4 regions of the Superficieibacter sp. genome follow, and region 1 is predicted to be linked to each of the others. Evidence: predicted binding sites of a transcription regulator. Region 1 holds the regulator's gene; each other region holds the start of a gene.

Region 1 (5,680 bases):
ACCAGTAAAAGCAGCAGCAAAAGTAAAACTAAAAGTAAAACCACCCTCACCGCCAGTAAAACCAGCCGCTCTAAAACCCGATTAACCAAAACCGCCGCAGTCAACGTGACGGGAAAATGTACGGTGCGCAAAGGCTATAAAAAGAAATGCCTGAATGCGTCAGCCAAACCGCTGGCATTAAGCGAAGTTCACAAGGTCCGAATGCAAAAAGCGCAGAAAACGGCCATGTCGAAATTAATGAATCAGATTGGCAAACCTTATCACTGGGGCGGTTCTTCTCCACGCACCGGTTTTGATTGCAGCGGTCTGGTTTACTACGCCTATAAAGATTTGGTAAAGATTCCCATCCCGCGCACGGCCAATGAAATGTATCACCTGCGTGATGCGGCTCCGGTCGAGCGCACCAGCCTGGAAAGCGGCGATTTAGTTTTCTTCCGCACCCAGGGACGCGGCACCGCCGATCACGTCGGCGTGTACGTGGGTAACGGCAAATTCATTCAGTCACCGCGTAGCGGTCAGGATATTCAAATCTCCTCGCTGACCGAAGACTACTGGGTTCGTCATTACGTCGGCGCGCGCCGGGTGATGACAGCGAAAAATATCCGCTAATCAAAACCCTGCTGCCAACGCAGCAGGGTTTCCCTCTTCTGCCTCCTGCTTTATTTTGTTAATATACCCATACTTAATATGTGGATATTAAGTTAACAAAATAAAAAGGGAGTCATGCAATGTCGTTTGAATTACCTGCATTACCGTATGCAAAAGAGGCGCTGGAACCGCATATTTCTGCCGAGACGCTGGAATATCATTACGGCAAACATCATCAGGCCTATGTGACCAACCTCAATAACCTCATCAAAGGCACTGAGTGGGAAAACAAAACGCTGGAGCAGATTGTTTGCGGCGCGGAAGGCGGCGTGTTCAATAACGCGGCCCAGGTGTGGAATCATACGTTCTACTGGCACTGCCTGGCACCAAACGCGGGTGGCGAGCCTGGCGCAGAACTGGCAAGCGCGCTTAACGCAGCGTTTGGCAGCGTGAGCGAATTCAAAAAGCAGTTTACCGAGGCGGCAGTTAAAAATTTTGGCGCGGGCTGGACGTGGCTGGTGAAAAAAGCGGACGGCAGCCTGGCTATCGTTTCCACCTCCAATGCCGGTTCGCCGTTGACCAGCACAGACACGCCGTTACTGACCGTGGACGTCTGGGAACATGCCTACTACATTGATTACCGCAATGCCCGCCCGGTTTATCTGGAGCATTTCTGGGCGCTGGTGAACTGGGATTTCGTCGCGCAGAATCTGGCGGCGTAACCGGCAGGCGCAGAAGGTTTTCGCCTTCTGCGCCTGAGCGTAATCAGCGACTGGCGCAGGCTTCACGCTCTGACTGACGGCCGGAGAAGAACACCACCAGCAGGGCCAGACCGGCAATAATCGCCCCCATCACCGGGACAAAGCCGTAACCCAACCCACCAGAAATGACTGCCCCACCGGCCACTGCACCCAGCGCATTACCGAGGTTGAACGCGCCAATATTAACCGATGACGACAGCCCCGGCGCTTCGCTGGCAACCCGCATAACCCGCATTTGTAAGGGCGGAACCACGGCAAAGGTTGCCGCGCCCCATACCAGCATACTGACGGCCGCGCCGAATTCGTTACGCGCCAGCAACGGGATCGCCAGCATAATCGCGATTAGCAACAGCAAAAATCCTTTCAGCGTTGCGCTCACCGAGCGGTCGGCAAATTTGCCCCCCAGATAATTGCCGATGGAAAACCCCGTTCCCACCAGCACCAGCATGACGGTAATAAACGCGGGCGTGGCGTCGGCGATGCTGTGCAGTACCGGCGCAATGTAAGTATAAAGCGTAAACATCGCGCCCGCGCCGAGCACCGTGGTCAACAGCGCGCTTAATACCTGCGGGCGCACCAGCACTGACAGTTCCTGACGCACATTTGGCCGCTCGCCTGCCCCACCTTTCGGCAGCGAGAACCACAGGCTGAGCATCGCGATCACCCCTAATCCGGCCGTCGCCAGAAATGACATCCGCCAGCCGATGGTTTCACCCAGCCACGTCGCCGCCGGAACGCCACCAATATTGGCAATCGTTAGCCCCATAAACATGGTCGCTACCGCGCTGGCCTGTTTATGCTTCGGCACCACGCTCGCCGCCACCACCGATCCAAGGCCAAAAAACGCCCCGTGGTTAAGGCTGGTGACTATACGCGACAGCATCAGGGTCGTGTAATCAGGCGCGATGGCAGAAAGCACGTTGCCGAGGGTAAAGATGGCCATCAGGAAGATCAGCGCATTACGCCGCGCTCGGTGTGACAATAATAACGTCATCACCGGCGCGCCCACCATCACGCCAACGGCATAGGCGCTGATCAACATTCCGGCGGTAGGTATAGAGACGCCCACGCCCTCGGCGATGGTCGGCAGCAATCCCATCGGAGAAAACTCGGTGGTGCCAATACCAAACGCCCCAATTGCGAGCGCCAGCAAGGGGTAATTCACTTTCATTCACAGACTCCGTTTCAGCCGTCGAAATAACGGCACGACGAAAAGATGTCAAAAGCATGACATTAATCACAAAAAAACAGAAGTTACATAAATGGCAAAAGAGTATTGCGGAAAAGAGAACAATCAGCGAGGGAGGTGGCCCTCCCCCGGAAAATCAATGCAGCGCAGCAACCAGACCGCTGGCAACAATCAGACCCAGAACAATAATCGTCGTTACCAGAGAAAACTTAAGATCGGTACTCATCAATTTTTACTCCTTGTTATTACCCTGTGAAAAGTGAGCTTGTTCATTTTTACACACCTGACGGTGAAAATCTTGCCTGATTTAGATTGATCGCCATTTTTTCGCTTTCCCTTTTGCTCAGAATCGGCCAAAATTCCACGCTTAATTATAAGCGTACCAGCCATTGACCCCCACCTGACGTTCTGTGTCGTTTTCCCGGCCTGTTGCAATCATCACATTTTGCGCCAGGGGTGTGTGCAGGCAAACGTTTACCTTTATTTGCAGGCGTTCAGTAATCGGGTCTGGAGTAAGATTTTAATGGCAACAATTAAAGATGTCGCGAAGCGCGCAAACGTTTCCACTACAACCGTATCACATGTTATTAACAAAACGCGTTTTGTAGCGGAAGACACTCGTGAGGCGGTATGGGCGGCGATAAAAGAACTTCACTATTCCCCGAGTGCGGTTGCCCGCAGTCTGAAGGTCAACCACACTAAATCAATTGGCCTGCTGGCGACCAGCAGCGAAGCCGCCTATTTTGCGGAAATTATTGAGGCGGTCGAGAAAAGCTGTTTCCAGAAAGGCTATACCCTGATCCTCGGTAACGCCTGGAACGATATTGAAAAACAGCAGGCCTATCTGTCGATGATGGCGCAAAAGCGCGTCGATGGCCTGCTGGTCATGTGTTCTGAATATCCGGCTCCCCTGCTGACCATGCTCGAAGAGTACCGGCATATTCCAATGGTGGTAATGGACTGGGGCGAGGCGAAAGCTGACTTCACCGACTCGGTCATTGATAACGCATTTGAAGGCGGCTACATGGCCGGGCGCTACCTGATCGAACGCGGGCACCGGGACATCGGTATTATCCCCGGCGCCCTGGAGCGCAATACCGGCGCAGGTCGCCTGAGCGGTTTCCTGAAGGCGATGGAAGAAGCGCAGATCACTATTCCGCAGCCGTGGATTGTGCAGGGTGATTTTGAACCGGAATCCGGCTACCACGCGATGCAGCAGATCCTTAATCAGGCCCATCGCCCGACGGCGGTCTTTTGCGGCGGTGATATTATGGCCATGGGCGCACTGTGCGCCGCTGATGAAATGGGTCTGCGGGTGCCGCAGGATATTTCAGTCATTGGCTATGATAACGTGCGCAACGCGGAGTTTTTTACTCCGGCGCTGACCACCATCCATCAGCCGAAGGATTCCCTCGGCGAAGCGGCGTTTAATATGCTGCTGGATCGTATCGTTAATAAACGCGTCGAGTCGAAGTCCATTGAAGTGCATCCGCGCCTGGTCGAACGTCGCTCGGTGGCCGACGGCCCGTTTGTGGACTATCGGCGTTAAGTTATTCATCGGGAGCCGCAGCGTCCGGCTCCCGCAGCCATTCCCGGTTCAGCGTTTCACTGTCCCCCAGATACTCCAGCAGCCACGCCAGCGCAGGTGAGATATCGCTTTGCTGCCAGGTCAGGCAGCAGGCGGCATCAGGAAAAGGATTTTCAAGTTCCAGCGCCCGCCACTTTCCGTTGTCAATCCACGGACGGGCAAAATGCGCGGGCACCATCGCCACGCACAGTCCGGCGGAAATACAGGTTGCCGACGATCCCCAGTCCGGCACCACGACCCGTTTCTGATTATCCAGTAGCCAGGTAATGCGCTTGGGCAGCGAACGCGAGGTGTCTTCACGTACCAGCGACGGCCAGTTGCGCAACTCATCATCGCTCAGCGGCCCCGGCAGACTCGCCAGCGGATGATCGTGGGCGACCACGCAGCGCCAGCTTAGCATTCCCATATCGCGAAACGCGTAGCGCCCGCCGACCGGGATCGCCTGGGTTGCGCCAATGGCCAGCTCCACCCGCCCGTCGGCGAGGGCATCCCAGACACCGTTAAACACTTCCTGGAAGACAATAAGCTCCACGTCGGGAAAGTGACGGTAAAAATCGACAATCATCTGCCGGGTTCGCTCCGGGCGGACAATATTATCCACCGCAATCGGCAACTGACTGCGCCAGCCGTGAGCGATTTGCTGGCACTGCTGACGGGTGATCTGCATTTTTTTGATAACAGTCCGCCCTTCTTTCAAAAACCAGCTCCCGGCAGGCGTTAATTCCACATCCCGGTGCCGCCGCTCAAAGAGACTAACGCCCAGCCATTCCTCCATTTGCCGCACGGTATAGCTGACCGCAGAAGGCACACGATGCAATTCCTGGGCAGCAGCGCTGAAACTGCCGTTGCGTGCGACCGCATCTATCACTTCGAGGGAATATTCCGACCACATTTTCTGCCTGCAAATTTTTTGATGTCACCGCGCAAATATTAGCGTTTCACAAGCCGGAATGCACTGCCTACACTCTGGCGCACTATCATCTGTCATCAATAAGAGAATAACGATGCAACCTGGAAAAGGTTTTCTGGTCTGGCTTGCCGGGCTGAGCGTGCTGGGTTTTCTGGCCACCGACATGTATTTACCGGCGTTTGCGGCGATCCAGCGCGACCTGAATACTCCAGCCGCTGCGGTCAGCGCCAGCTTAAGTCTGTTTCTGGCAGGCTTCGCACTGACCCAGTTAATTTGGGGACCATTGTCGGATCGTTACGGCCGGCGTCCGGTTCTGCTAAGCGGGCTGGCTATTTTTGCGCTCGGTTGCCTGGGGATGCTCTGGGTTCAGGATGCCACCACCCTGCTGATCCTGCGGTTTGTCCAGGCGGCAGGTGTCTGCGCGGCGGCGGTCACCTGGCAGGCGATGGTCACCGATTATTATCCGGCCCAACGAATTAATCGTATCTTCGCCACCATCATGCCGCTGGTCGGGCTTTCTCCGGCGCTGGCACCGCTGCTGGGAAGCTGGCTGCTGGTACATTTTGACTGGCGGGCGATTTTCGCCACTCTTTTCGTTATTACGATCCTGCTGATGCTGCCCGCCCTGCGTCTGAAACCCGCCC
Region 2 (5,680 bases), on a different contig from region 1:
TCCTCAGAATAAAAAGACCACATTACCCTAACTTACCCTGCGCCCAGGCAATACCGCTGGCGTACTCCGGTGGCAGCAGCGGGGTCAGCGCTTCCAGCGTCGCGCTCAGGCGATCCCTGTCGCTGTCGGTCAGATTAAGATGCCCCACTTTGCGCCCGGCGCGCACCTCTTTGTCATACCAGTGCAGGTGGATCAGCGGCAGCTTGAGCCAGTCATAGTTAAGATCGGTGCCGATCAAATTCACCATTACCGACGGGCTGTCCACCACCGGCTGCGGCAACGGCAGCCCGACGATCGCCCGCAGGTGCAGTTCAAACTGGCTGATCGACGCGCCGTTTTGCGTCCAGTGACCGCTGTTATGCACGCGCGGAGCCAGTTCGTTTATCAGCAACCCGCCTGGCGTGATAAAACATTCCATCGCCATCACGCCGACATAATTCAGTTCGTGCAGAATGGTCGAAAGCATGGTTTCGGCCTGCGCCTGCTGGTTGGCATTCGCCTGCGGGAAGGCCACGCTGGTGCGCAAAATCCCGTCCTGATGCAGGTTATGCGTCAGCGGATAAAACACCGTGCTGCCATCCTGCGCGCGCGCACCCACCAGCGATACTTCACCGCTGAAGTTAATTCCCTGCTCAACAATACATTCGCCGTAGCAGTCCTGCGGAAGCTGTGCGGTATCCGCCGCGCGCAAGCGCCACTGCCCGCGTCCGTCGTAGCCTCCCACCCGGCGCTTGACGATCGCCAGATCGCCGAGACGTTCAAACACCGCAGGCCACTCGTCTGCGCTCGCCAGCAACTGCCACGGTGCGGTAGCCAGCCCCAGCTTATCGAATAGCTGTTTCTGCGTCAGACGGTCGGCGATCACCGGAAAAACGTCGCGGTTGACGAAGGCGGGATGACGCGCCAGTTCGCGGGTCAGGGGCGTTTCCGGCCAACGCTCAATTTCAGCGGTAATGACGCTTTGGGCAAAGGGCACCGCTTCCGGTTCAGCATCCAGTCCGATGGGCCAGACCGCAATGCCCAGCGGCTCACCGGCCTGGCGCAGCATCCGCCCCAGTTGACCATTGCCCAGTACGCAGACCTGCTTCATGCCGCACCTCGCGGGTCCGGGTTATCCAGCACCTCGTCGGTTTGCGCTTTGCGCCACTCGACCAGACGCGCCAGCAGTTCAGCATCATGCTGGGCGAGGATTTGCGCTGCCAGCAGCGCTGCATTCGCCGCGCCCGCTTTGCCAATCGCCAACGTGCCAACCGGAATACCGCGCGGCATCTGCACAATGGAATACAGGCTATCCACACCGCTTAAGGCCGCGCTCTGGACCGGCACACCCAACACCGGCACCAGCGTTTTAGCGGCGATCATCCCAGGAAGATGCGCCGCCCCGCCCGCACCGGCAATAATCACCTGAAAACCATTGTCCTGCGCGCCTTCGGCGAAGCTGAACAGTTTATCGGGGGTGCGGTGTGCGGAGACGACTTCGACGTGGTGCGGGACATTCAGGGCATCAAGGATTTCGGCGGCGAACTGCATGGTTGCCCAGTCACTTCTGGACCCCATCACGATGGCGATACGTGCCGGATTGTTGCGGGAAGACATGCGTCTCAAAACTCCTGTGGGTGTGCTTCACACGACTGACAAGGCCACAGAGAATAGCATGGAAAACCGGGGAGGAAAACGGTTGCGTAGGAGGATATTCGGCAGTATCAGGTCAGCATTAAAACGGAAAATGAATCAGTTCAACGTCGCCCCGCGTGACTTTCACCATCGATCCCTCGCTGTGCCACGCGCCCAGCACCACGCGGAATGCAGGCTGTCCGTTTGCCACGCATTCATGCACGGCGGGGCGGTGTGTATGACCATGGATCAGCCATTGCACATGATGTTTTTCGAGCGCATCAACGACCGCCTGCGGATTCACGTCCATAATTTCCAGCGATTTCGTGCTGTTCGCCGCTTTGCTGTTCGCCCGCATTCTGGCAGCGATACGCTGGCGGATAAAAAGCGGAAGCGCGAGAAACAGTCGCTGAAGCCACGGCTGGTGGACTTTGGCGCGAAACGCCTGATACCCGGCGTCGTCGGTGCACAAGGTGTCGCCGTGCATAATCAGCACCCGGCGTCCGTAAAGGTCGAGGATTTTCTCTTCCGGCAGCAGGATCATGCCGCTTTCACGGGCAAAACGTTTACCGAGCAGAAAATCGCGGTTGCCGTGAATGAAATAACAGGGGACGCCGGAATCAACCAGCGCGTTGATTGCCGCCGCGATTTGTCGATGCAGCACAACCGGATCGTCATCGCCAATCCAGGCTTCAAAGAGATCGCCGAGAATGTACAGCGCGTCGGCCTGACGAGCTTCTTCGGCTAAAAAACGCAGAAAACCGGCGACGATCGCCGGTTCTTCCGTGCAGAGGTGAAGATCTGCAATAAAGAGTGTCGTCACGCTTATTCGCTGACGGTCACGCTGGTAATGATAACGTCTTCTTTAGGAACGTCCTGATGCATACCGCTGCGACCCGTAGACACGCCTTTGATTTTTTCAACAACGTCCATACCTTCAACGACTTCAGCAAATACGCAGTAGCCCCAGCCCTGAAGGCTTTCGCCGGAGAAGTTCAGGAAGTCGTTATCGGCGACGTTGATGAAAAACTGTGCGGTTGCAGAGTGCGGTGCCTGAGTACGGGCCATTGCCAGCGTACCACGGGTGTTTTTCAGACCGTTGTTCGCTTCGTTTTTGATCGCTTCTTTGGTCTCTTTCTGACGCATACCCGGTTCAAAACCGCCGCCCTGAATCATGAAGCCGTTGATTACACGGTGGAAAATGGTGTTGTTATAAAAACCTTCGCGACAGTAATCCAGGAAGTTTTTAACTGTTTCAGGCGCTTTATCGTCAAAAGTTTTGATTACGATATCGCCGTGATTAGTGTGGAATGTAACCATTTTTGTATCCTGTTCCGTTATAGTGGCACTTCAACCCGACAGCGGGTCACAGATAAGCGCATGTTATAGCATAAGCAGGAGGTTCGATCATCCCGCAAAGTGTGCTGCTTCGTCTGCAAATTATGGTTATTATACGGACTTTACAATCCACACACGTCTACCACATGGAATCATCGATGTTGAAAATTTTTAATACTCTGACGCGCCAAAAAGAGGAATTTAAACCTATTCATGCCGGGGAAGTCGGCATGTACGTGTGTGGTATCACCGTTTACGATCTCTGCCATATCGGTCATGGTCGCACTTTTGTGGCTTTCGACGTTGTCGCGCGTTACCTGCGGTTTCTCGGCTATAAGCTGAAATATGTGCGCAATATCACCGATATTGACGACAAAATCATTAAGCGTGCCAACGAGAACGGCGAGAACTTCGTGGCGCTGGTTGACCGGATGGTGAAAGAGATGCACACCGATTTCGATGCGCTGAATATCCTGCGCCCGGACAGCGAGCCGCGCGCCACCCAGCACATCCATGAAATCATTGAACTTACCGAACGCCTGATCCAGCGCGGTCACGCTTATGTTGCCGATAACGGCGACGTGATGTTTTCGGTAGAAACTGATGCCGACTACGGCAAACTATCGCGGCAGGATCTGGATCAGCTCCAGGCAGGCGCGCGCGTTGAAGTCGTTGACGTGAAGCGTAACCCGATGGATTTCGTGCTGTGGAAGATGTCCCGACCGGGCGAGCCGAGCTGGTCTTCGCCGTGGGGCGAGGGGCGTCCGGGCTGGCACATCGAGTGCTCGGCGATGAACTGCAAGCAGTTGGGTTCACATTTTGATATTCACGGCGGCGGTTCGGATCTGATGTTCCCGCACCATGAAAATGAAATCGCCCAGTCCACCTGTGCGCATGATGGCGAGTATGTGAACTACTGGATGCACTCCGGCATGGTGATGGTTGACCGCGAAAAGATGTCCAAATCGCTGGGCAACTTTTTTACCGTGCGCGACGTGCTGAAATATTATGACGCGGAAACCGTGCGCTACTTCCTGATGTCCGGTCACTATCGCAGCCAGCTTAACTACAGCGAAGAGAATCTGAAGCAGGCGCGCTCAGCGCTGGAACGTCTGTATACCGCGCTGCGCGGGACGGATGCGTCGGTCGCAGCGGCGGGCGGCGAAGCCTTCGAAGCCCGTTTTGTTGAGGCGATGAACGATGACTTCAACACCCCGGAAGCCTACTCGGTGCTGTTTGATATGGCGCGTGAAGTTAACCGCCTGAAAACGGAAGAAGGGCAGGCGGCAAACGCCCTGGCCTCGCACCTGCGTAAACTGTCTCACATTCTGGGGCTGCTGGAGCAGGAGCCGGAAATGTTTCTGCAAAGCGGCGCGCAGGCCGACGACAGCGAAGTGGCGGAGATTGAAGCGTTGATCCAGCAGCGTCTGGACGCACGCAAAGCCAAAGATTGGTCGGCGGCGGATGCAGCACGCGACCGGCTGAACGAGATGGGGATCGTACTGGAAGATGGCTCGCAGGGTACGACCTGGCGACGGAAATAAATGTGTCAGGCCCGGCTTTTCGCCGGGCCTTTTTACATCATCCTCTGCGCCACCACCACAATAATCCCGCCAGTACTGCGCCCGGCAGCCACACCCACAGCAATTCCGAAATAATCACCTGCTGCCCGTACGGCGTGGCGTAGCGTGAGAGCGCAAACGGCGCGACCTTGATCACCTGCCACGGTGCAAAAAAGCGTTCATCCGACCACGGCCACAGCCAGCCGACACCTTTCCCGCCGGTGGTCACGGAATCCAGCAGGCTGTGCGATAGCAGCGAAACGGTCAAAAATAGCCAGCAGCGAACAAGACCGGCTTTAAACCATCGTCGGCCCGCCAGCACGCACAAAATCGGTATCACAAAAGCAAACAGCAGCGAATGGGTAAATCCGCGATGGCCGAACGCGTTGCCATAGGCGACGCCAAACTTAAATGCCAGTACGTCCGCATCCGGTAGCATGGCGAGGACTACGCCCGCAAACAGCAGGCGCGGCGGAATAATGCGTAACCCCAGCCCTGCGCCGAGGCAGAGCGGGATGGCTGCGTGAGTGACAATCGTTGGCATAATGGGAAATCCTTTTAAAAATTACTTTCCGTTATACGTCGTGCGGTTATTCAGTACACCGTCCATCACGCCGATTCGCGTATCACCAGTTGCCCGGACAGGGTAATGCGCTGATTCAGCAACTCTGGCTGATTGATTTTGCGGATTATCAGCGCGGCGGCCTGACGTCCGGACTCTTCACTGGCGGAAGAAACGTAGGTAAACGACGGCGAGGTCAGGTTGACGTGCAGCATATCTTCAAAGCCGAGCAGGGCGACCTGCTGGGTCAGGAACACATCTTTACCAATGGTGCGCCCCACCTGATGAATGCCGCTGATGGAGCCGATAATGGCATCCGGGGAATGGCACAGCAGGGCGGTAATGGTGTTATTTTTTTCCAGCAGATGCCGCGTGGCGTTGCTGACCGCGCGGGTATCTTCGCTACAGGCGGCGCTGGACTCTTCCCGATACACCATCCCGTTCTGGGTCAGGGCGCTGCGAAAGCCTGACAGCCGTTGCTGGCGGATCAAATCATTCTCTTTGCCGCCGACGTAGGCAATGCTGCGGTGCCCGCGCTCAATCAGATAGCGGGTGGCGAGGCTGGCGGCCTGGCGGTTATCGCGCATCACCAGATTGCACTCTT
Region 3 (5,680 bases), on a different contig from region 1:
TGGGGCTTGAGCGCGTAAGCCAGGTGGCTGCCCGCCTGGATGTACTGAAGCCCGCCCCGTTTGTGTTCACCGTAGCAGGGACTAACGGCAAAGGAACCACCTGCCGGACGCTGGAATCCATCCTGACGGCGGCGGGTTACAAAACCGGCGTCTACAGTTCGCCGCACCTGGTCCGCTACACCGAGCGGGTGCGCGTTCAGGGCGCAGAACTGCCGGAAGCGGCGCATACGGCTTCGTTTGCCGCCATTGAAGCCGCGCGGGGCGACATCTCTCTGACCTATTTTGAATACGGCACTCTGTCGGCGCTGTGGCTGTTTAAACAGGCTGCGCTGGACGTGGTGATCCTTGAGGTCGGGCTGGGCGGACGGCTGGATGCCACCAATATGGTGGATGCTGACGTTTCCGTCGTCACCAGCATTGCCCTCGATCATACCGACTGGCTGGGGCCGGATCGCGAAAGCATCGGGCGCGAAAAAGCCGGTATCTTCCGTGCGGGCAAACCGGCGATCGTCGGCGAGCCGGAAATGCCGCAGTCGATAGCGGACGTCGCGCAAGAGAAGGGCGCAGTGCTGCTGCGCCGCGATGCCGACTGGCGTTATGAGGTGAGCGGGCAGGGCTGGCGTTTTGTCGATGCCAGGGGTGAACTGAACAACTTACCGTTACCGCAGGTGCCGCAGCCTAACGCCGCCACCGCGCTGGCCGCGCTGCGCGCCAGTCAACTTGCGGTCAGCGAGCAGGCGGTCCGTGACGGCATCGCCGGAGCGATTTTGCCGGGACGTTTTCAGATAGTCAGTGAATCACCGCGTTTGATCCTCGACGTCGCCCACAATCCACACGCGGCGGCGTACCTGGCGGGACGTCTCAAAACGCTACCAAAAACCGGGCGCGTTCTGGCGGTCATTGGTATGCTGCATGATAAAGATATCGCAGGCACGCTGGCCTGTCTTAGCGACGTAGTTGACCGCTGGTACTGCGCACCGCTGGAAGGGCCGCGCGGCGCAACGGCAGAGCAGTTGCTGGCGCATTTACCTGACGGCGCAATGTATGTCACAGTAGCGCAGGCATGGCACGCCGCAATGGCGGATGCGAAGCCAGAAGACACCGTGCTGGTGTGTGGATCGTTCCACACGGTAGCGCACGTAATGGAAGAAATGGAGGCGGGGGGATTCGGTGGCGAGTAAGTTTCAGAACCGTTTAGTCGGCACGATTGTCCTGGTTGCACTGGGCGTCATTGTCCTGCCTGGGCTGCTTGACGGCCAGAAAAAGCATTATCAGGATGAGTTCGCCGCCATTCCGCTGGTGCCGAAACCCGGCGACCGCGACGAGCCGGATATGTTGCCAGCGGCAACCCAGGCGCTACCCGCCCAGCCGCCGGAAGGTGCAGCGGAAGAGGTGAGAGCAGGCGATGCGGCGGCACCGACATTAGATCCATCTCGCCTTGCGGCGAACAGCGGTGCGGATATCGATCAGATCCCGGTAGCACCTGAACCGCCAAAACCTAAACCCGTAGATAAACCGCAGACCAAACCGCAGCGGGACAAAACCAGCGAGCAGTTAGCGGCGGCGGCTGAAGCGCCTCCGCCGACAAAACCTGCGCCGCAGGAAAAACCGGCTGCTGAAGAGAAACCTGCGCCGACCGGCAAGGCATATGTTGTCCAGCTCGGTGCGCTGAAAAATGCTGACAAGGTGAGTGAGATCGTCAGCAAATTGCGTGGGGCGGGGTATCGGGTTTATACATCGCCTTCCACGCCGGTTCAGGGTAAAATCACCCGCATTCTGGTGGGGCCAGACGCGTCGAAGGATAAGCTGAAAAGTTCGCTGGGCGAGCTGAATCAGATTTCCGGGTTGAACGGTGTGGTGATGAACTACGGCGTCAACTAACGCCCTCTCCCTAACCCTCTCCCGCAGGAGAGGGGACGGTCCGGGGGATACGTTTGAGCGCCTTTCTCCTTAACAGGGAAAAGGCTGTCTTTCTCCCTCTCCCGCAGGGAGAGGGGACGGTCCGGGGGATAAGTTTGAGCGCCTTTCTCCTTAACAGGGAAAAGGCTGTCTTTCTCCCTCTCCCTCAGGGAGAGGGTCGGGGAGAGGGGGAGCGTTAATCCTCTTTCCCTCAATAAAGGGAGCGGAGCCGTGAACGCCCTCTCCCTAACCCTCTCCCGCAGGGAGAGGGGACGGTCCGGGGGATAAGTTTAAGCACCTTTCTCCACAACAGGCAAAAGGCCGCTTTTCTCCCGCAGGAGAGGGGATCGTCCGGGGGATAAGTTTAAGCGCCTTTCCCCACAACAGGGAAAAGGTCGCTTTTCCCCCTCTCCCTCAGGGAGAGGGTCGGGGTGAGGGGGAGCCGTCCGGTACAGCGCCAACGTCCCGGCGCTTTCTGGCGAGCCGGGACTGTCCGGCACAGCCCCCACCTTTCGGCGCTTTTCCCCCTCGCCAGCAGAGGGCGGAATGGCCCAAACCGGCGATGGCGTTGAATGTTTTTTCAGCGCCATTTTTATTTGTGCAGGGAACGGAAATCCCTACGCAAACGTTTTCTTTTTCTGTTAGAATGCGCCCCAACTGGATGGCAGGGCGTAAATCGTGAGACAAAAATGGTCTGGATTGATTACGCTATTATCGCGGTAATTGGTTTTTCCTGTCTGGTTAGCCTGATCCGTGGTTTTGTTCGTGAAGCGTTGTCGCTGGTGACATGGGGTTGTGCTTTCTTTGTTGCCAGTCATTACTACACTTATCTGTCAGTCTGGTTTACGGGCTTTGAAGACGAACTGGTTCGAAATGGGATTGCTATCGCGATACTGTTTATCGCGACGCTTATCGTTGGCGCTATCGTGAACTACGTGATAGGTCAACTGGTGGAGAAAACCGGCCTGTCGGGTACGGACAGGGTGTTGGGGATCTGCTTCGGCGCTCTGCGTGGCGCGCTGATCGTCGCTGCCATTCTGTTCTTTCTGGACACCTTCACCAGCATGTCGAAAAGCGAAGACTGGCAAAAATCCCAGCTCATTCCGCAATTCAGTTTCATCATCAGATGGTTCTTTGATTATCTGCAAAGCTCGTCAAGTTTCTTGCCCAGGGCATAAGTCCTGAGATGTGGCTTAACGAGGAAAAGACGTATGTGCGGTATTGTCGGTATCGCCGGTGTTATGCCGGTCAACCAGTCTATTTATGACGCGTTAACGGTGCTTCAGCATCGTGGCCAGGATGCCGCAGGCATCATTACCATTGATGCGAATAACGGCTTTCGGTTACGTAAAGCCAACGGCCTGGTCAGCGATGTGTTCGAAGCGCGTCACATGCAGCGTATGCAGGGCAATATGGGTATCGGTCACGTCCGCTACCCAACCGCTGGCAGTTCCAGCGCCTCAGAAGCGCAGCCTTTCTACGTTAACTCACCGTATGGTATTACGCTTGCTCACAACGGCAACCTGACCAACGCTCACGAACTGCGTAAAAAGCTGTTCGAGGAGAAGCGCCGCCATATCAACACCACTTCTGATTCCGAAGTTCTGCTTAACGTTTTTGCCAGCGAGCTGGATAACTTCCGCCACTACCCGCTGGAAGCCGACAACATTTTTGCCGCCATTGCCGCGACCAACCGCCTGATCCGTGGCGCGTATGCCTGCGTGGCGATGATTATCGGCCACGGGATGGTCGCCTTCCGCGATCCGAACGGCATTCGCCCGCTGGTGCTGGGCAAGCGCGCGATCGGCGACGGGCGCATTGAATACATGGTGGCTTCGGAAAGCGTGGCGCTCGATACGCTGGGCTTTGAATTCCTGCGCGACGTTGCGCCGGGCGAAGCCATTTACATCACCGAAAAAGGCCAGCTCTTCACCCGCCAGTGTGCTGACAACCCGGTCAGCAATCCGTGCCTGTTTGAATACGTTTACTTTGCCCGCCCGGATTCGTTTATCGACAAAATTTCCGTTTACAGCGCCCGCGTGAACATGGGCACCAGGCTCGGTGAGAAAATCGCCCGCGAGTGGGAAGATCTGGACATCGACGTGGTGATCCCGATCCCGGAAACCTCCTGCGATATCGCGCTGGAAATCGCCCGAATTCTGGACAAACCTTACCGCCAGGGCTTCGTAAAAAATCGCTACGTCGGCCGCACATTTATTATGCCGGGCCAGCAGCTGCGCCGTAAATCAGTGCGCCGCAAGCTCAACGCTAACCGCGCCGAGTTCCGCGATAAAAACGTGCTGCTGGTTGACGATTCCATCGTGCGCGGCACCACTTCCGAGCAAATTATCGAGATGGCGCGTGAAGCCGGGGCGAAGAAAGTTTATCTGGCCTCTGCCGCACCGGAAATTCGCTTCCCGAACGTCTACGGTATTGATATGCCGAGCGCCAACGAACTGATCGCCCACGGGCGTGAAGTGGATGAAATCCGCCAAATCATTGGCGCTGATGGCCTGATTTTCCAGGATCTGAACGATCTGATCGATGCGGTCCGCGCAGAGAACCCGGAAATTCAGCAGTTCGAATGCTCGGTATTTAACGGTATTTACGTTACTAAAGATGTCGATCAGCAGTATCTCGACTATCTCGATTCCCTGCGCAATGACGATTCCAAAGCGGTACAGCGTCAGAACGAAGTGGAAAATTTAGAGATGCACAACGAAGGATGATCCCGGCGCTACGTTTCTGATACAGGGGCGTGGCGGTTGCAACTGTTACCCGGATCCGGCAAAGTCTGCGCATGACGAATTAAGGACATGTTCATGAAAAGAGTCATTGTCGGCATTTCGGGGGCCAGCGGCACGATTTACGGCGTGCGGTTATTAGAGATTTTACGTGACGTTCCCGATGTAGAAACGCATCTGGTGATGAGCCTGGCCGCGCGCCAGACGCTGGCGCTGGAAACGGATCTTTCCCTGCGCGAAGTTCAGGCGCTGGCGGACGTCGTTCACGATGCGCGCGATATCGCCGCCAGTATCTCCTCCGGGTCGTTTAAAACGGCGGGTATGGTGATCCTGCCGTGCTCGATCAAAACCTTGTCCGGCATTGTGAACAGCTACACCGACGGCCTGCTGACGCGTGCCGCCGACGTGGTGCTGAAAGAGCGCCGCCCGCTGGTACTGTGCGTGCGCGAAACGCCGCTGCATCTGGGGCATCTGCGCCTGATGACCCAGGCGGCAGAGCTGGGCGCGGTGATCATGCCGCCCGTTCCGGCGTTTTATCACCGTCCGCAATCCATTGATGATGTCATCAACCAGACGGTAAACCGGGTGCTCGATCAGCTTGATATCGAACTGCCCGAAGACCTCTTCACCCGCTGGGCAGGAAGCGCACCCGCAGAGCGCGAACGTTAAAAACATGCCCTGTTTCAGGGCATTTTTGTAACCGCGATCATATCCCCGACATTTTCCTGTCATTTTCCCTTTCTGCTGCTGCGGTTCGTCTGTCAGACCTGCTATCTTCACTTTATGATAATTTGCAACGTTTTATTAACACATTTCACCGTTCCCGCTTCCGGCGCTGAAATGGCATAAAACCTGCAAGGTTTATCCGCAGCACAACACCACGACATAATAAAATCACCACATCTGAGGGGAATGTATGAAGAAGTCGGTCCTGGCTCTGTCTTTATTGATCGGTTTAAGCAGCGCCGCCAGCGTCAATGCCGCGCTACCGCAGACGGTGCGTATTGGTACAGATGCCACCTATGCACCTTTTTCAT
Region 4 (5,680 bases), on a different contig from region 1:
GTGCGTCCGTCCAGCGACGCGCCAAGCTTAAGCTGCACATACGGAAAGCCGGTGCGCATTCTTTTCAGGAAGCCTTTATTCAGCGCTTCCGCTTCGCTCATCATCAGCCCGTGACTGACCTCAATACCTTCCTGTTGCAGACGGTACAGACCGCGCCCGGCCACCTGTGGATTGGGGTCCTGCATGGCGACGACAACGCGCGCGACGCCTGCTGCAATCAGCGCTTCGCAGCACGGCGGCGTGCGGCCATGATGACTGCACGGCTCAAGCGTCACATAGGCCGTTGCACCACGGGCCTTTTCGCCCGCCATACGCAGGGCATACACTTCCGCATGTGGCTCGCCCGCGCGCTGGTGAAAACCTTCCCCGACGATGTCGCCTTCTTTGACAATCACACAGCCCACGCGGGGATTGGGATGGGTGGTAAACTGACCGCGCTGCGCCAGCTTCAGCGCCCGCGCCATGTACACTTCATCCTGCATGAGTTAATCCTGTAAGCGGGCGATCTCTTCGCCAAATTCTTTGATGTCTTCGAAACTGCGGTAGACGGAGGCAAAACGGATGTAGGCCACTTTATCGAGCTTTTTAAGCTGCTCCATCACCAGATTGCCGATCATCTTACTGGGCACTTCGCGTTCACCGGTTGCCCGTAATTGCGATTTAATGTGATTAAGCGCCATTTCGACGTCATCCGCACTCACCGGGCGCTTTTCCAGCGCGCGCAGCATACCGTTGCGCAGTTTATCTTCATTAAAGGGTTCGCGGACGTCGTTGCTTTTCACCACTCGCGGCATCACCAGTTCCGCCACTTCAAAGGTGGTGAAGCGTTCATTACAGACCAGACACTGCCGACGACGGCGCACTGAAGAGCCTTCCCCCACCAGACGGGAGTCAATTACTTTGGTATCTACGGCTAAACAGAATGGGCAGTGCATAACGCGTCCTGACGAGTGGTGAATGTGGCCTATAGTTTACCCTGAACTGGCGGGACTACAAAGGAAGAGCTTTTTTGAGACTATGGATCGATGGCAGGCGCGCCGTTATCCTCTACCCTAATGATAATAATTGCCCTTTTGAAGGAATCGACGCTATGACAAGAGGTTATCTGAAAGCTTTGACGCTGGGGAGCCTGTTTACTCTGGCCGCCTGCGCACCGCACAGTGAAGTTCGTCAGTTGCATCAGAGCGTAAGCACGCTCAATAAAGAAATGACGGAGCTGAATAAAGAAACGGTAAAAATCACCCAGCAAAATGCGCTGAATGCGAAATCGGCCAGCGGCGTTTATTTACTGCCCGGCGCAAACACGCCCGCCCGCCTGAACAGTCAGATCGGGATGCTGCGGATGTCGCTGACCAATATCGCGCCAAATGCCGACGGCACGCGGGCGACGCTGCGTATTCAGGGCGAATCGAACGATCCGTTACCGGCCTTCAGCGGCACGGTAGAATGGGGACAGCTTCAGGGCACCACCCAGAACTATCAGGAAGTTAACGTGCAGAGCCAGTTGATCAACGCCCCTGCCAGCACCCTGGCCCCCAGCGATGTCGATGTTGCCCTGCAACTCAATGGCATTACGCCTGAGCAGTTAGGTTTCATTCGAATCCATGACATTCAGCCCGCACAACAACCTTAATCCTGCCAGGGCGGATCATTTTCCGCCCGCTTTTCCCCGTATTTCGTAAGCGAATATTGGCAACCCACGCAGTTGCCAGTACAATCGCCGCCGTTAAAGTACGCAAACGTGAACGCAATCGATTACGTCAATGAGAAGAATGTGAAACAACACATATTTTTGTGAGCAGGGATTCTTATAATAGGCCCCACAGAAAAATTGAAACATTTAGCAACGCGTACTCATCTTTCGTTCCCGTGAGGGATTTTTAAACAGTGGCATAACTATGAAATATACAATTCTTGCAGCAGGCGCTGTGCTGGCGCTCTCTTCCACTTTTTCGGTGAACGCCGCAGAAGAAGAAAAACCGCAGTTCCTTTCCGATTGGTGGCATCAGAGCGTCAACGTGGTCGGCAGCTATCACACCCGCTTCGGACCGGCGCTGCGCAACGATACCTACCTCGAATACGAAGCCTTCGCGAAAAAGGACTGGTTTGATTTCTACGGCTATGTCGATGCTCCGCGCTTCTTCGGCGGCGACGGCGATTCTCGCGGTATCTGGAATCACGGTTCCCCGCTGTTTACCGAAATCGAGCCGCGTTTCTCCATCGACAAGCTGACCAACTCCGATCTGAGCGTTGGACCGTTTAAAGAATGGTACTTTGCCAACAACTATATCTACGATATGGGCCGCAACGAGTCGGGCCGTCAGAGCACCTGGTACATGGGTCTGGGCACGGACGTTGAAACCGGACTGCCGATTGGTTTGTCGCTGAACGTTTACGCAAAATACCAGTGGCAGAACTACGGCGCGTCAAACGAGAACGAGTGGGACGGCTACCGTTTCAAAGTGAAATACTTTGTGCCAATCACCGATGTCTGGGGCGGCCACTTAAGCTACATCGGCTTTACCAACTTCGACTGGGGTTCGGATCTGGGCGACGATCAATACCGCACCAGCAACTCTATCGCTTCCAGCCACGTGCTGGCGCTGAACTACGACCACTGGCACTACTCAGTCGTCGCGCGTTACTTCCATAACGGCGGCCAGTGGAACGATGGCGACCAGCCGGTCTGGCAGGCCGAGCCGATCAAATCTAACGGCTTTGGCTGGTATCTGGTCGCAGGCTACAATTTCTGATGTCATAACGATGTAAAAAGCCGATCTGTGGATCGGCTTTTTTTATGTCGCACGCCTGGAAAACATTCACCACAATTTTATTTATAGACTAATTTAATCACCATACAAATATTATCATAAAAACACCTCATTCATTTTTAATATATATACCAGAGGAATATCTCGGTATTTTATTCACCCTGCCAATATATATTAAATTGTATAAATATTACCTCAGTCACATTATTACCCCACCAATGAAGACAATTGTGATCTTTTTCTCACTCTGGTTATAATTTAATAGGAAAACGTTTTCCTTTTCTTATATCCTCGCCGCATTCAAAATAACCTGGCCTCCTCTAATGATGAAAAAAAGCAAACCAGGCACTCGCGTCACGATAAAAGACATTGCCAGTGCAGCCAATGTCAGTATTAGTACCGTGTCAAAAGTCATGAACGGCACCGGATCAATTAGTCGGCAAACCCAGGATAACATTAAGAGAGTCATTAACGAACTGGATTACCGACCGAGCGAACTGGCACGCGCGCTGCATCAAAAGAAAACATACACCATTGGATTATTATCCAGCGATAATTACGGACGTTTCAGTCTGCCTATTCTTAATGGAATAGAGAATGCGCTGGCGGAAGCGCAAATATCCGTGTTCCTGTGTAATGCTGGCGGCTGCGAGCAGGAACTTAAAAGACATGTTGATTCTTTACTGGCAAAACGCGTTGACGGCATTATTGTCACCGCTGCTAAAACGGATACCCGCCTGCCGCTGCCAATGAAAAAGAATCAGACGCCGGTAGTCTATGCCTACACCGACGTTGAAGATGAAAATGCCCTTTGCGTCCTGCCTGATGATATCGGTGCGGGCCAGCTTGCCAGTCAGCATTTGATCACCCAGGGCTGCAAACATATTGTGCAAATTACCGGGCCTGCACATTTTATGGCGGTCCGCCAGCGCGATGCTGGCTGTAAAAGCGTGCTATCTGCTCACGGCTTAAAAGATTATCCGCTGCAATACGGTCCGTGGAATTCTGAACATGGCTATGCCGCTGCACGGGAAATTCTGTCCCGGTGTCCTGAAGTGGACGGCATTATTACCGGAAATGATTTAATCGCACATGGCGTATTACAGGCATTACATGAACATCATCGCCAGGTGCCAAAAGATGTGGCGGTCGTGAGTTACGATAACTGGCAGGTGATTACCGAACTCTGTCGCCCGACGCTTAGCAGCGTTGATTTTGAGTTGAAAGAATTAGGCCGGATCGCCGGTAAATGTTTAATAGAAAAAATTGATGGGCAGGTCCACCGGGGAAAAATTATCGTTCCCTGCTACCTGCAAATGAGTGAATCAAGTTGTAGATATTCCATAAGTTAACAAAACCGAGGTGTTTATGTTTTCAAAGGCTCTACATACCACTCTTGCCGCCTGTATTATTTCTGCGACATTGGGTAGCATTGCACACGCAAAAGAAACTGTTACCTTCTGGGGGCGCTCTAATCAGACGTCACTGGAACTGCTGGTTGCGGCTTATAATAAATCCCAGGATAAAGTCAATATTAAGCTGAACATGATCCCCGGCGAGAGCATGTTAACCAAGCTTAGCTCATCGATTGCCGCCGACAGCGCCCCGGACCTGGTGGCGCTGGATGTCTCTTTTCTGCCGCAGCTTCATGGTTCTGAACAACTGGTAGACCTGACGGATAAAATTGGCGACCGGGATTATATTCAACAACTCAGCGGCTCCCTGAAAACCATCGGCGTCTCCAAAGGACGTCTCTACGGCGTGCCATTTTCTGCCGAGTCTTCCTTCTTATTTTACAACAAAAAGATATTTCGCCAGGCGGGGTTAGATCCTGAAAGACCGCCAGAAACGCTACAGGAATTAAGAGAGTATTCCGAGAAAATTAATAAGATTGGCGACGGATACTACGGCTTTGCTATCCCCGGCACCTGCTCTGGCTGCCTGGCATTTACTCTCCTGCCCTATATGTGGGCCAATGGCGGCGACGTCTTTACTGATGAGGGTAAGCAATCCGTTATTAATTCAGAAAGTAATAAACGCACCCTGTTATTTTTCCACAAAATGTATACTGACGGCCTGATGTCTCCTGTTTCCAGAGGGGATAACTCGCTGATTGATAGTTTTGCTTCAGGGAAAATCGGTATGGTCGGTTCGGGTGCTTTTGTCTTTAAAGTCTTCAAAGACAGCTACCCGCATATCGAATATGGCGTAGGGTATTATCCGGGTGAGAAAAAAGGCGACTGGGCCTCTTTTGCGGGAGGGGATGCGCTTGCCGTCCCTGTCAAAAGTAAGCACCAACAGGAAGCCATCGACTTTATCGATTGGGCGCTATCTAAAGAAACACAGATCGAACTGCTGGCAAAAAATGGTTTTGTGCCGACGCGTATGGACGCCAGCGATAACCCGTATAACCAGAAAGATCCCAGGTTTCTGTTAGCAACCAAAGCCCTGGCTAACGGACGCTCTGTCTATTTGCCTGCGTATAACGAAGCCATTAGCGCGCCCAGTAGCCCATTCCTGACTATGTTGCAGAAATCTATTTTTGAAGGGGATGTGGATAATGCGCTGAATACCGCAGATCAGAAATTCAAACAGATTATAAAAATGTCGCAGGAATAAATACCAGGAAGATGATTTCAGCGTAATGAAAACCTGTTGAAAGTAATTATCAACAGGCAAGGAGTACACGCATTAGTAAATTGACTCTGCGTCATTTTACTAATATCACATCGATAAAGCCAGGCGCACACTGTATTCATTTTACGCATTGTGAAGCTACGCGCTCAGGCTTTTAACAATTAAATACGAAGAGGTGTTTATGGTTTCAAAAATTATATACACTACCGCAGCGGCCTGTTTGATAACGGCTTCATACAGCCATTTCGCGCAAGCCAAAGAGGTCGTTAACT

The links. The regulator PurR, encoded in region 1, represses purine synthesis genes. The targets are predictions, from matches to a motif close to CANGCAAACGTTTGCNTG.
Region 2: the regulator PurR is predicted to act here: its motif matches at 1,668-1,685, upstream of purE (5-(carboxyamino)imidazole ribonucleotide mutase).
Region 3: the regulator PurR is predicted to act here: its motif matches at 2,518-2,535, upstream of cvpA (colicin V production protein).
Region 4: the regulator PurR is predicted to act here: its motif matches at 1,745-1,762, upstream of RT197_RS10710 (nucleoside-specific channel-forming protein Tsx).

The regions. Positions count from the first base shown of each region.
Region 1 is NZ_DAMAPU010000001.1:761,496-767,175, forward strand. Features, by position in the region: gene RT197_RS03885 (C40 family peptidase) at 1-609, shown strand, start outside; gene sodB (superoxide dismutase [Fe]) at 729-1,310, shown strand; gene RT197_RS03895 (MFS transporter) at 1,354-2,520, opposite strand; gene RT197_RS03900 (YnhF family membrane protein) at 2,675-2,764, opposite strand; gene purR (HTH-type transcriptional repressor PurR) at 3,062-4,087, shown strand; gene punR (DNA-binding transcriptional activator PunR) at 4,089-5,018, opposite strand; gene punC (purine nucleoside transporter PunC) at 5,131-5,680, shown strand, end outside.
Region 2 is NZ_DAMAPU010000004.1:231,998-237,677, reverse strand. Features, by position in the region: gene purK (5-(carboxyamino)imidazole ribonucleotide synthase) at 23-1,090, opposite strand; gene purE (5-(carboxyamino)imidazole ribonucleotide mutase) at 1,087-1,596, opposite strand; gene lpxH (UDP-2,3-diacylglucosamine diphosphatase) at 1,715-2,437, opposite strand; gene ppiB (peptidylprolyl isomerase B) at 2,440-2,934, opposite strand; gene cysS (cysteine--tRNA ligase) at 3,111-4,496, shown strand; gene RT197_RS10195 (metal-dependent hydrolase) at 4,534-5,058, opposite strand; gene malI (Mal regulon transcriptional regulator MalI) at 5,124-5,680, opposite strand, start outside.
Region 3 is NZ_DAMAPU010000005.1:271,637-277,316, reverse strand. Features, by position in the region: gene folC (bifunctional tetrahydrofolate synthase/dihydrofolate synthase) at 1-1,181, shown strand, start outside; gene dedD (cell division protein DedD) at 1,171-1,881, shown strand; gene cvpA (colicin V production protein) at 2,589-3,077, shown strand; gene purF (amidophosphoribosyltransferase) at 3,111-4,628, shown strand; gene RT197_RS12450 (UbiX family flavin prenyltransferase) at 4,722-5,312, shown strand; gene argT (lysine/arginine/ornithine ABC transporter substrate-binding protein ArgT) at 5,560-5,680, shown strand, end outside.
Region 4 is NZ_DAMAPU010000004.1:340,047-345,726, forward strand. Features, by position in the region: gene ribD (bifunctional diaminohydroxyphosphoribosylaminopyrimidine deaminase/5-amino-6-(5-phosphoribosylamino)uracil reductase RibD) at 1-482, opposite strand, end outside; gene nrdR (transcriptional regulator NrdR) at 486-935, opposite strand; gene RT197_RS10705 (DUF3251 domain-containing protein) at 1,091-1,633, shown strand; gene RT197_RS10710 (nucleoside-specific channel-forming protein Tsx) at 1,899-2,753, shown strand; gene RT197_RS10715 (LacI family DNA-binding transcriptional regulator) at 3,095-4,123, shown strand; gene RT197_RS10720 (sugar ABC transporter substrate-binding protein) at 4,140-5,390, shown strand; gene RT197_RS10725 (ABC transporter substrate-binding protein) at 5,629-5,680, shown strand, end outside.